One region of the Lysinibacillus sp. BS3 genome, then DNA from elsewhere that is predicted to be linked to it. Evidence: predicted binding sites of a transcription regulator. Region 1 holds the regulator's gene; each other region holds the start of a gene.
The links. Region 1 encodes LexA, which represses DNA repair genes until DNA is damaged. Its sites were predicted from a motif close to CGAACATATGTTCG; they were not measured.

Region 1 (3,285 bases):
AGTCAAAGCTTACGACATCGATGGACTTGAAATCATTGTACAGTTACAGGGCTACGGGGCCATCGTTGTACAGCATGAAATCGATCATTTGAATGGCATCATGTTTTATGACCGAATAAATAAAGAGCACCCTTTCCAACTGCCAAATCATGTTATCATCGAAAGCTTTTCTTCCCTTCAGTAGTTTTTTACAAAAAAAATTAGCAGGAATATTATTTTCCTGCTAATCTTTCTTGGTGCTCTTGGAAACGACGATGTACTGTCGCCTTACTTACCTCAAAGCCTAACCCTCTAAGCGTTATAGAAATTTCTTCAAAGGTAAATCCACGTTTGCGTAGCTTCACAATTTCGTCTACAGGTAGATCTTTTCGCTCCTGCCCCTGCGGATTACCTCGATTCGATAAATTATTTTCTGGACGATAACCGTTTTCTACAGCACGTCGCATACCTCGTCGAATTTTAGCATTATGGATTCTACGTTGATATTCCTCTACAATCGCTAAAATCTCAAGCAGCATCGTATCCATTTCATTTAATTGGACTGGGCCTGCATCACGCATAGAAAAAACATCAGTTGCTGACTTTTGTAATAAATGTAATACAGCCATCCTTGCATTGCCTCGTCCTAAACGAGTTTCATCTTGGACAAAAAGAGCATTAATGTTCTTATCTTTTATAAAATCAAGCATTTCTAGCAAGCCTTCACGTTCTACATCATAACCACTATGTTGATCTTTAAACACGCCCTTCACCGCATAGCCTTGCTCTTTAGCATAGCGCAGCAACTCTTCCTGCTGGCGCTCTAATGAGGAGCTTTGTGTTTCTTTTTCAGTACTTACGCGACAATAGACAACAGCCGATAGTTGATTATTTATCATTGTTCATTTCTCGCAATTTCGATAGTATTGATGGGACTGGCTTGATCACTCACTACAGGAATAACTAGAGATTTTCCCGCTACAATTTTAATATCTGCTAGTTCATTTTCAGTTTTTACAAGCTTTATCCAATCATCAGTACTCATTTTACCACGATATTGCTCGGCTAACGACCACAAGCTATCCCCATGTTCGATTTGAATTTCTGCGTAACTAACTTTTCCTGGATCAGTAATGTAAAGGTATGCTGCAAATAATAAACAAGCTCCTATTAAAATTGAGATATGTGTGTTTTTCATAAACCATGTCATAATCATTACCCCTTTTTAAGAATGTTTGTTCGGAATGTATGTTCCTATAATAAAGCGAACAAACGTTTTTGTCAAACACTTTTCGAACCTATGTTTGCATACATGTTCGCATTCTGTTATACTATCAAATAAGAAGAATGATTTTAGAAAAAAGAGGTGAGCACTCATGAAAAAAGTTTCGAAAAGACAAGAGGACATTTTAGCTTTCATTAAGGAAGAGGTACGAGCTAAAGGATATCCACCATCAGTACGTGAAATTGGTGAAGCAGTTGGACTTGCTTCCAGTTCAACTGTTCATGGACATTTAGCTCGATTAGAACAAAAAGGCTTTATTCGTCGAGATCCAACAAAGCCACGCGCAATTGAAATTTTAGAGCCTGAAGAATCCATTCAAAAACAACAGGTGATCCATGTCCCACTTGTCGGGAAAGTTACAGCTGGTTCTCCAATTACAGCAATTGAAAATATTGAAGAATACTTCCCATTACCCGATACGTATGGCACAAGTGAAGATCAATTGTTCATGCTAGAAATCATGGGGGAATCAATGATTGAAGCTGGGATTTTAGATGGAGATTTAGTCATTGTAAAACAAAAGGCAACAGCTAATAATGGGGATATTGTTGTAGCTATGACAGCTGAGGATGAAGCAACTGTAAAACGTTTCTTTAAAGAGAAAAACCATTTCCGTTTACAGCCTGAAAATTCTTCTATGGAACCAATTATTGTCGATCAAGTTTCTATTTTAGGACAAGTTGTAGGTCTTTATAGACGTGTACATTAACGATTAAAGCAGATTTTGAGGATTATGTTCCTTCTAAGAGCATGTATCCTCTTTTTTACGCAAAAAAAGAATCCACATACGATTGGATTCTTTGTACAATGCCTCTTCTAAGCTTCCTTCTTAAATTTTATGCTCGCTTCAATAAAGGCTGAAAATAGCTTTTGAGCACTCTCATCTCCTGCTATGGCTAGTTCCTCAGGATGCCACTGAACAGCTAAGCAAAATGGCATCTCCTCATGAACTACCGCTTCGATAATACCGTCGTTAGATTTTGCCGCTACTTTTAATTTTTCTGCTAAAACATTCACCGCTTGATGATGAAATGAATTCACTGCTATTTTCTCTTGTTCAACGATAGTCGCTAATAGATTGTCAGCAATAACCTGTACAGTATGGGTAGCTACAGCTCGACCTGATTGCTGCATATGTTGGAGTAACTTGGTACTAAAGTGATCACTATCAATATCCTGATATAAGGTACCACCTAATGCAACATTTAGTATTTGAATTCCTCGACAGATCCCGAAAATAGGCATCTTACGTTGGAATGCGGCTTCAATCAATGCTAACTCAATCGTATCTCGCGCTGGATGAATTTTTCCAAGCTTTAATGAAGGCTCAGCCCCGAATAGAAATGGATGCACATCATGACCACCAGATAATAATAAACCGTCTGTGAGGGCTAAAATCTGGGCTGCCTCTTCTTCTACTCCAATTGGAATAATCAGTGGAATTCCACCTGCTTCAATGATACTTTTGCTGTAAGCAACATTTAATCGAGAGGATAAATCATCCTCTACAAAGGCTGTAATACCAATAATCGGTTTCACTTGCTTCCCTCCACATTCTTGAAAATTGCACAATTACCAAAAGCCTAGATACCAATTAATTAATACATCGCCATAGAAATAAACAATAACTGCGGCCAATGCAATAGATGGCCCAAACGGAATGGGTGTTTTTCTCCCCTGTTTGTTTTTCGATAACATGGTAATCCCGACAATCATACCAATAACTGCAGCTAAAAATAGCGTTAACAGTGTATCAATCGTACCCAGAACGAGACCAATTAAAAAGAATAATTTAATATCGCCTCCACCCATGCCACCGTTTGATAGCACAGCAATGATATATAATATGCCAAAACCAACCACAGCACCCACAAGAGAGTCCCACCACGGTGTTAATGGTGACAGCACTCGTCCAATAGCTAGCAAAGGTAAAAAGAATACTAACACCTTATCTGGAATTAGCATATAGGCTAAATCTGATACAACGATAATAATTAATAAAGAGATAAAAAAGAGTGCTA
Region 2 (3,285 bases), 2.1 Mb from region 1:
CTAGAATATCCATATAAAAGCTTTACTAACAACTCATCTTGCCCCGTCGTTCCATCCTCTAGGTAGACAGTAACATCACCAGCAGCCTTTCCTTTCACACGTTCAACTGTACATTGACCATAAATAGGGTGTAAAAGTGTCAGCTGACCTCCATATTTCGTTGAAATTTTCGGCTCATATTTGCGCTGTATCTGCTGCCTTGTTGGGAAACCAAAAAGCATTTGTAGTATAAACTGCTGTATCGTCGTTTTTCCTGCTTCATTTAATCCATAAAAAATAGTGACACCATCATTTAACGAAATGGAGATATTTTCATGCTTACCAAAGCCATAAATTTGGATTTTCTGTATTGTCAGCATGTAATCACGCCCTTTGAATTTCTTCTGCTAATAATGTCTGTGCACGATGGGTTAAGTTCTCAATATCCTTTTCACTAAGTGGCTCTATCAGCCTCGCACCACCAGCATATTGGTACAAATCTTTTAGAATATCCTTCCATTCATTACTGTCCCATTGTTCCATTAAGCTCACAACGGATTGAGTTGTTGCTGTATGCTCATAAAATCTCGCTGCCTTTTGCAACACCATTTTTTGTACCCAACACATTGGGTCAATACCTTCCTCAGCCTCTCGAATAGTCTCTAACCATGCATCTACTGTTGCATGTTCAAATAAAGCTTCCGTTTGTTCGTCAATATTTTGCAAATGAAGCTCTACTACCGATGCGCCATACTTCTTCCTATTAGCTGTAATAGCTTCTGCACATCTCTTCAATAATTCATTGGCGTGTACCACATTCGTACAATCCACCTCAATGGTGCTATAAACAACAGCAGAGGTAGAGATAAAATCAAGCTCAGTCGATGTTTTGGATAGCGTCACATCATAAAAGCCTTTCATTCCTTGTTCTTTACGATGTCGACTTTGAATATTGCCTGGATAAACAATTGGAGGGTTTTGATGTAAAAGCTGTCGTTTATGAATATGGCCAAGCGCCCAATAATGATAGTTCTTTTCAAGTAACTGTTGTTTTGTAAAAGGGGCATACACATCATGTGTTGTATTGCCTGCCTCACTGCCATGAAGCATACCAATATGAATGGCATGCTGATCATGTGCAGTTGGATAGCTTTCAATAACAGATTCCTTTAAATGACGTTCAGGATAGCTAAAACCATATATATTCACTTGTTGACCCCGTATTTTTAATTGAACTACACTCGTTTCAGCTGGTAATTCATAGACATTACTTGGTAAAGAAAAGCGTGTCCATGTACCATTTAAATGATCATGATTTCCGTAGCTCACAATGACAGGGATATTGTGTTGAAAAAGCTTCTCCATTGCATCTTGAAATCTTCGTTGTGCTTGCAAGCTACGATTTTCACCATCATAAATATCCCCAACAATTAGTAAAAAATCAGGTTTTTCCTGAATCGCTTTAAGGATAATTTTATCAAACGCTTCAAAAGTGCTTGACCGTATTTTCTTTAAAATGGGTTCGGGTAGACCAAATAAGCCCTTAAATGGACTATCTAAATGTAAATCTGCCATATGGAAAAAACGAATTGCTGACATCCAATCACCTCAAATAGTAGATAATTCTCTCTTTAGTACAAAACCAAAGTAATAATATGTTGTTTATTCAAAACCGAATATTTGTTCTATTTTATCATAACTCATGTTTGATGAAAAATGCTATTACGGAAAAAAACAACATCGCCTTACTTTTTCCACAATTTTCGTAATTTATCAAAAAATTCACTAGTTTTACCGTGAAGTTTATAAATCTTCTATGTATAATAGAAATATATTCAAGTAAAAGGGTGGGGTCTGTATGGAGAATTATCGTTTTACAGCTTTTGAAAAAACAGGGGAAACATTGTTTGATGAAACTTGGACTTTTGAAAATGATGAGGCTGCTAAACTAAATGGACAACAACAAATTGAGGAAAAAGGTGTTGCCGATAAAACTCATCGTCTTGTAAACGCTTCAGGTAAATTAATTTTATTCCATGTTTAGTGGCTAATAAAAGGCACGTAGTCAATGGTTTGCTACGCGCCTTTTATTATTTTTATTTCCCTACAAAGACAGGCGTTCTTTTCTCTACAAATGCATGAATGCCCTCGACATGATCTGTTGTTTTACGCATTGCAGACTGGCCCTCAGCCTCTAATGCTAAGATATTTTCTAGCTGTGGCATATTTTGTGCATGTAGAATTTTTTTCGTTGTAATCATGGAAGAAATCGGGGATGCAAGCATTTTCCCCACCACTTGATCTGCCATTGCAAATACAGTGCCCTCTGGTGCAATATAATCAATTAACCCTGCATCTAATGCTTCTTTTGCTGTTAATACCTTTCCCTCCCATATCATTTGTTTCGCTTTAACAGTACCTACACGCTCCTTCATGAAGAAATGACCGCCCCCATCTGGAATCAGTCCAATTCCAATGAAATTCATAGCAAGTTTACTATTTTCACAGGCTACAATAATATCTGCCCCTAGTGTTAGACTAAATCCTAAACCTGCTGATGCACCATGAACCGCTGCAATCACAATCATTGGTAGCTGATAATATGCCTTCACGATACGTGTCAGATAAACCATTGCCTCATCAATATTCAGTGGTTTGCTTTCATCTAGCATTGCTTTTATATCACCACCCGCAGAAAAGACCTTTCCTTCTCCACGAATAACAAGCACCTGAATATCTTTTTCCTGCTGTAGAGCCTCAAAGCATTCTGCAAGTTCACGCATCATGACATCATCCATTGCATTCATCGCCTGTGGGCGATTCAATGTTAAGGTTGCTCGACGCTCTAATTTTTCTAATGTAATCGTTGAAAATTCCATCTCTATAACCCCCAAATATGAATAGTCATTCACTATGTATAATTCGTGTTTTTTTTGAAAACTCCTTCTCTCTAAGCAAAATTGCTCCTGTTATGCTATATTAAAGGACGAATATCGAGATAAAGGTGGTAATGTATTTTGACACAAAAAGACTATCGTGTATTACTTTATTATAAATATATTACGATTGAAGATCCTGAAGCGTTCGCAGAAGAACATTTAGCATTGTGTAAAGAGATAGGGCTTCTTGGTCGTATTTTAGTAGGTTACGAAGGTATTAATGGAACTGTATCAGGTACCATTGAGCAAACAGATGCTTACATGAATCATATGAAGGCAGATGCTCGTTTTAGCGATATGATGTGGAAAATTGATGAGACTGAAGGGCATACCTTTAGAAAAATGCATGTACGTCCTCGTCGAGAAA
Region 3 (3,285 bases), 2.0 Mb from region 1:
TCTCCAAGCACTTGTGCATAATCTCGCACTCGTTTCAATAAACGATTGGCAATTCGAGGTGTTCCACGTGAGCGTCTCGCCATTTCCATTGCTGCTACTTGCTCTATTTCTACCTCAAATAAATGTGCACTTCTCACAACAATTTCAGCAAGCGATCGGTCATCATAATATTCTAGGCGCAGCAACACACCAAAGCGATCTCTTAGAGGAGCTGATAAAGCACCCGCTCTTGTTGTTGCACCTACAAGGGTAAAGGGAGGTAAATCAAGTCGTACAGAACGTGCTTCAGGACCTTTTCCTACCACAATATCTAAGCAGAAGTCTTCCATTGCTGGATATAATACTTCTTCAATAGCACGGGGCAGTCGATGAATTTCATCAATAAATAAAACGTCCCCAGGCTCTAGTGAACTTAAAATAGCTGCCAAATCTCCTGGACGCTCAATCGCAGGGCCACTTGTCATGCGTACGTTAACATTCATCTCATTTGCGATAACAGCCGCTAAGGTCGTTTTACCAAGTCCTGGAGGTCCATATAACAACACATGATCTAAACTTTCTTGGCGAAGCTTTGCCGCTTCAATGAATATTTGTAAGTTTTCCTTTACTTTATGTTGCCCAATATACTGTGCTAATTTTTGAGGACGTAAAGATAACTCAAACTGCTCATCATAGCTCCCTGCTTCACTTGCCATCATACGTTCAGACATGCACCTTTCCTCCTTTCCTTATTTTAATTTTAGCAGTAGTTGCAATGCTTGTTTCATAAAGGCATCTGTCGTTTCAAGTTTATCGTTATCCTCTAGCTGTGGTTTAATTTTTTCTAGCTCTTTTTCAGAATAGCCAAGAGCCATTAAGGCAAGTAGGGCTTCTTCTAATTCATGTTTATAGGCATGCACACCAAACAAAGGTAATTCATCTTCTGCACTAGGTAATTCAAGTGTATCTAATAATGAACCAAGTTTGCCCTTCAAGTCGAGGATCATTTGACGTGCTGTTTTTTTACCAACTCCAGGGAACTTCACTAAAAACGCTTCGTCCTCCCGCTCAATTGCGCTAATAACCTGTTGTGGATTACCTGTAGCTAAAATCGCTAAAGCGCCCTTTGGTCCTATTCCTGACACTAAAATAAGCTTACGGAATAACTCACGCTGATCTAGGTTAGGGAAGCCATATAAAACTTGCGCATCCTCTCGCACATGCAAATGAACATATATCTGTTGCTCAAGGGCAGATGTTCGAAAAGCAAATGGATTGGGCGTATTAAGTTGCCACCCAATCCCCTGTTGTTCCAGCACAATAAATTCAGGTGTAATACGAGTAATTTGTCCTTTTAAATAATCATACATCTATAATCCCTCACAATCATCGTCTTCGATTATAGCATATAGCGAACGAATGCTCGACAAAAAGTAGCGTCTAAACTCCGTTCGCAGACAAAAATGACCGCCAATTGACGGTCATTTCTTGACAAATCTATCAATATCGTACCACAGTTTTGGCCAATAGGTGAGGGCTCGTTTTGTAAATGGTACTAAATAATCTAAAAATACTAGCTGTTGCTCTAGTGGTAAATCTATAGCAAACAGCCATTCTCGTAATAACTCATTTGGGTATTTCAAGCGATGAAGCTTTCTTTTATCCAGTCGTTTCAGCTCAGGTAACTCTGCAAAAATCTTTCCAAGATCATAATCTACAGCAGGTAACACACGATGTAACCATAAAATATACTCGTCATCCGCTTCACCAAGGTGCGCTAAATCAAAATCAATTAAACGTAATTGTCCATCGGAGCACCATAAAAAATTATGATGAACTACATCCCCATGCAATAGCGTAATCTCTTTTTCAGGTGCATCTTCCAATGCAATCAATTGTAATGACTTATCACTATAATGCAATATTTGATCAATTTCTTCTTTCGTTAAAAATGTTCGAAACTCATTTCTTCTACTTTTAAAACGCATATGACGCATTTGCCATTTTAAAAGCTGTGAGTAGGTATGCAAGCCTGGCACGCGCTGCCACGCAATCTTTTTATGTGTGTCATGTAAAGCGATTAATAGTCTAAGAGATTCATTACGATCTTTTTTATGCGCAAAGTTAGCCCCGTGGCTTCCTTCTTGCCACATTTGCACAATTAACTGCTCATCATCGCTCTGAACTAATGGTAGGATCAAAGAAGGTTCCATACGTCCTAATTGGCGATGAATGGTTCTTACCTTCTCCGCAATTTCCACTTGCTTTGCACGTTTGACAAAATAATTTTTCGATCGATATTTATATTTCCAAATATTTGGCTTTACTTCTTCTACAATATACGCTTTTTCACCATCGATAAGGCGTCATCCCGCCTGGGAAATAATGCGGAGACATCCAAGGACCTGCTGCTGATGGGCATGGTGGTGGACAATGTGTCGGACATGGTGGTGGCGGGCAATGACAAGGGTCCATTTGCCAATTTGGCATCATCATTGGTTGTGTGCCACAGCCACAAGATTGACCCATGTTCATATCAGGCATCATCATTGGTTGTGTGCCACAACCACAGGATTGCCCCATATTCATATCGGGCATCATATCCATTTGTGGCTTTTGGTGATCTTGCGTATGGAAGAATGGTGATGTGGACTCTAAAAAGTCTTCCATTCCACCTACTTTATGATCTGGCATGTCATAGGACATTGGCTGCTGTGGCATCGTATAATGCTCGACCTGCGGCTGCATTGGCATCGGCCACCACATCTGATGATAGATTGGCTGATGGCAACTTGAACAATGTGGTACGGCAGGCATTTGTGGCATGATATGCATTGGTGGATGTGGTGCTGGTTGTGGCATTGGCATTGGCTTTGGTTTAGCTACAGGCGGTGGTGGCGGTGGTGGTGGCTGTATTTGTACAGGTGGTGTTGTAACATTTTGCTCCATTTGTGGCATCACCAATTGCTGGTGCCAATTCATTTCCACAGGCTGCGGTACCCACATCGGCTGTTGTGGCATCTGCATTGGCATTGGCATCGGTATTGGTATCGGTATCATTTGTGGTTCTGGCATTGGCATAGGAGCTGGTGGTGGCGGTACAATTGGCGGTGGTGGTGGCATTGGTCGCTGTACCTCTTTTTTAGGACTTTCCTTTGGTGTCTCCTTATGCACTTGTGTTTCCTTTTTCGGCATTTCTTTATGTGAATCTCTATGCGGCTCTTTGTTTATTTTTTCAGGCAATATAATTTCCATGCCTGGAACAATATAATCTGGGTTGGCAAGATGGACATTGAGCCGCTTCAA

Region 2: a site for LexA is predicted at 1,653-1,666, ahead of AAJG31_RS17530 (DNA repair exonuclease). Genes of this name have one in related genera too.
Region 3: a site for LexA is predicted at 1,392-1,405, ahead of ruvA (Holliday junction branch migration protein RuvA). Genes of this name have one in related genera too.

The regions. Positions count from the first base shown of each region.
Region 1 is NZ_CP154860.1:1,452,237-1,455,521, forward strand. It holds gene def (peptide deformylase) at 1-184, shown strand, start outside; gene AAJG31_RS07575 (recombinase family protein) at 213-878, opposite strand; gene AAJG31_RS07580 (LysM peptidoglycan-binding domain-containing protein) at 875-1,189, opposite strand; gene lexA (transcriptional repressor LexA) at 1,356-1,973, shown strand; gene AAJG31_RS07590 (gamma-glutamyl-gamma-aminobutyrate hydrolase family protein) at 2,081-2,803, opposite strand; gene AAJG31_RS07595 (prepilin peptidase) at 2,837-3,285, opposite strand, start outside.
Region 2 is NZ_CP154860.1:3,543,762-3,547,046, reverse strand. It holds gene AAJG31_RS17535 (AAA family ATPase) at 1-359, opposite strand, end outside; gene AAJG31_RS17530 (DNA repair exonuclease) at 364-1,578, opposite strand; gene AAJG31_RS17525 (YhzD family protein) at 1,838-2,023, shown strand; gene AAJG31_RS17520 (enoyl-CoA hydratase) at 2,076-2,858, opposite strand; gene AAJG31_RS17515 (rhodanese-related sulfurtransferase) at 2,997-3,285, shown strand, end outside.
Region 3 is NZ_CP154860.1:4,194,314-4,197,598, reverse strand. It holds gene ruvB (Holliday junction branch migration DNA helicase RuvB) at 1-710, opposite strand, end outside; gene ruvA (Holliday junction branch migration protein RuvA) at 729-1,349, opposite strand; gene AAJG31_RS20895 (phosphotransferase) at 1,461-2,240, opposite strand; gene AAJG31_RS20890 (LysM domain-containing protein) at 2,329-3,285, opposite strand, start outside.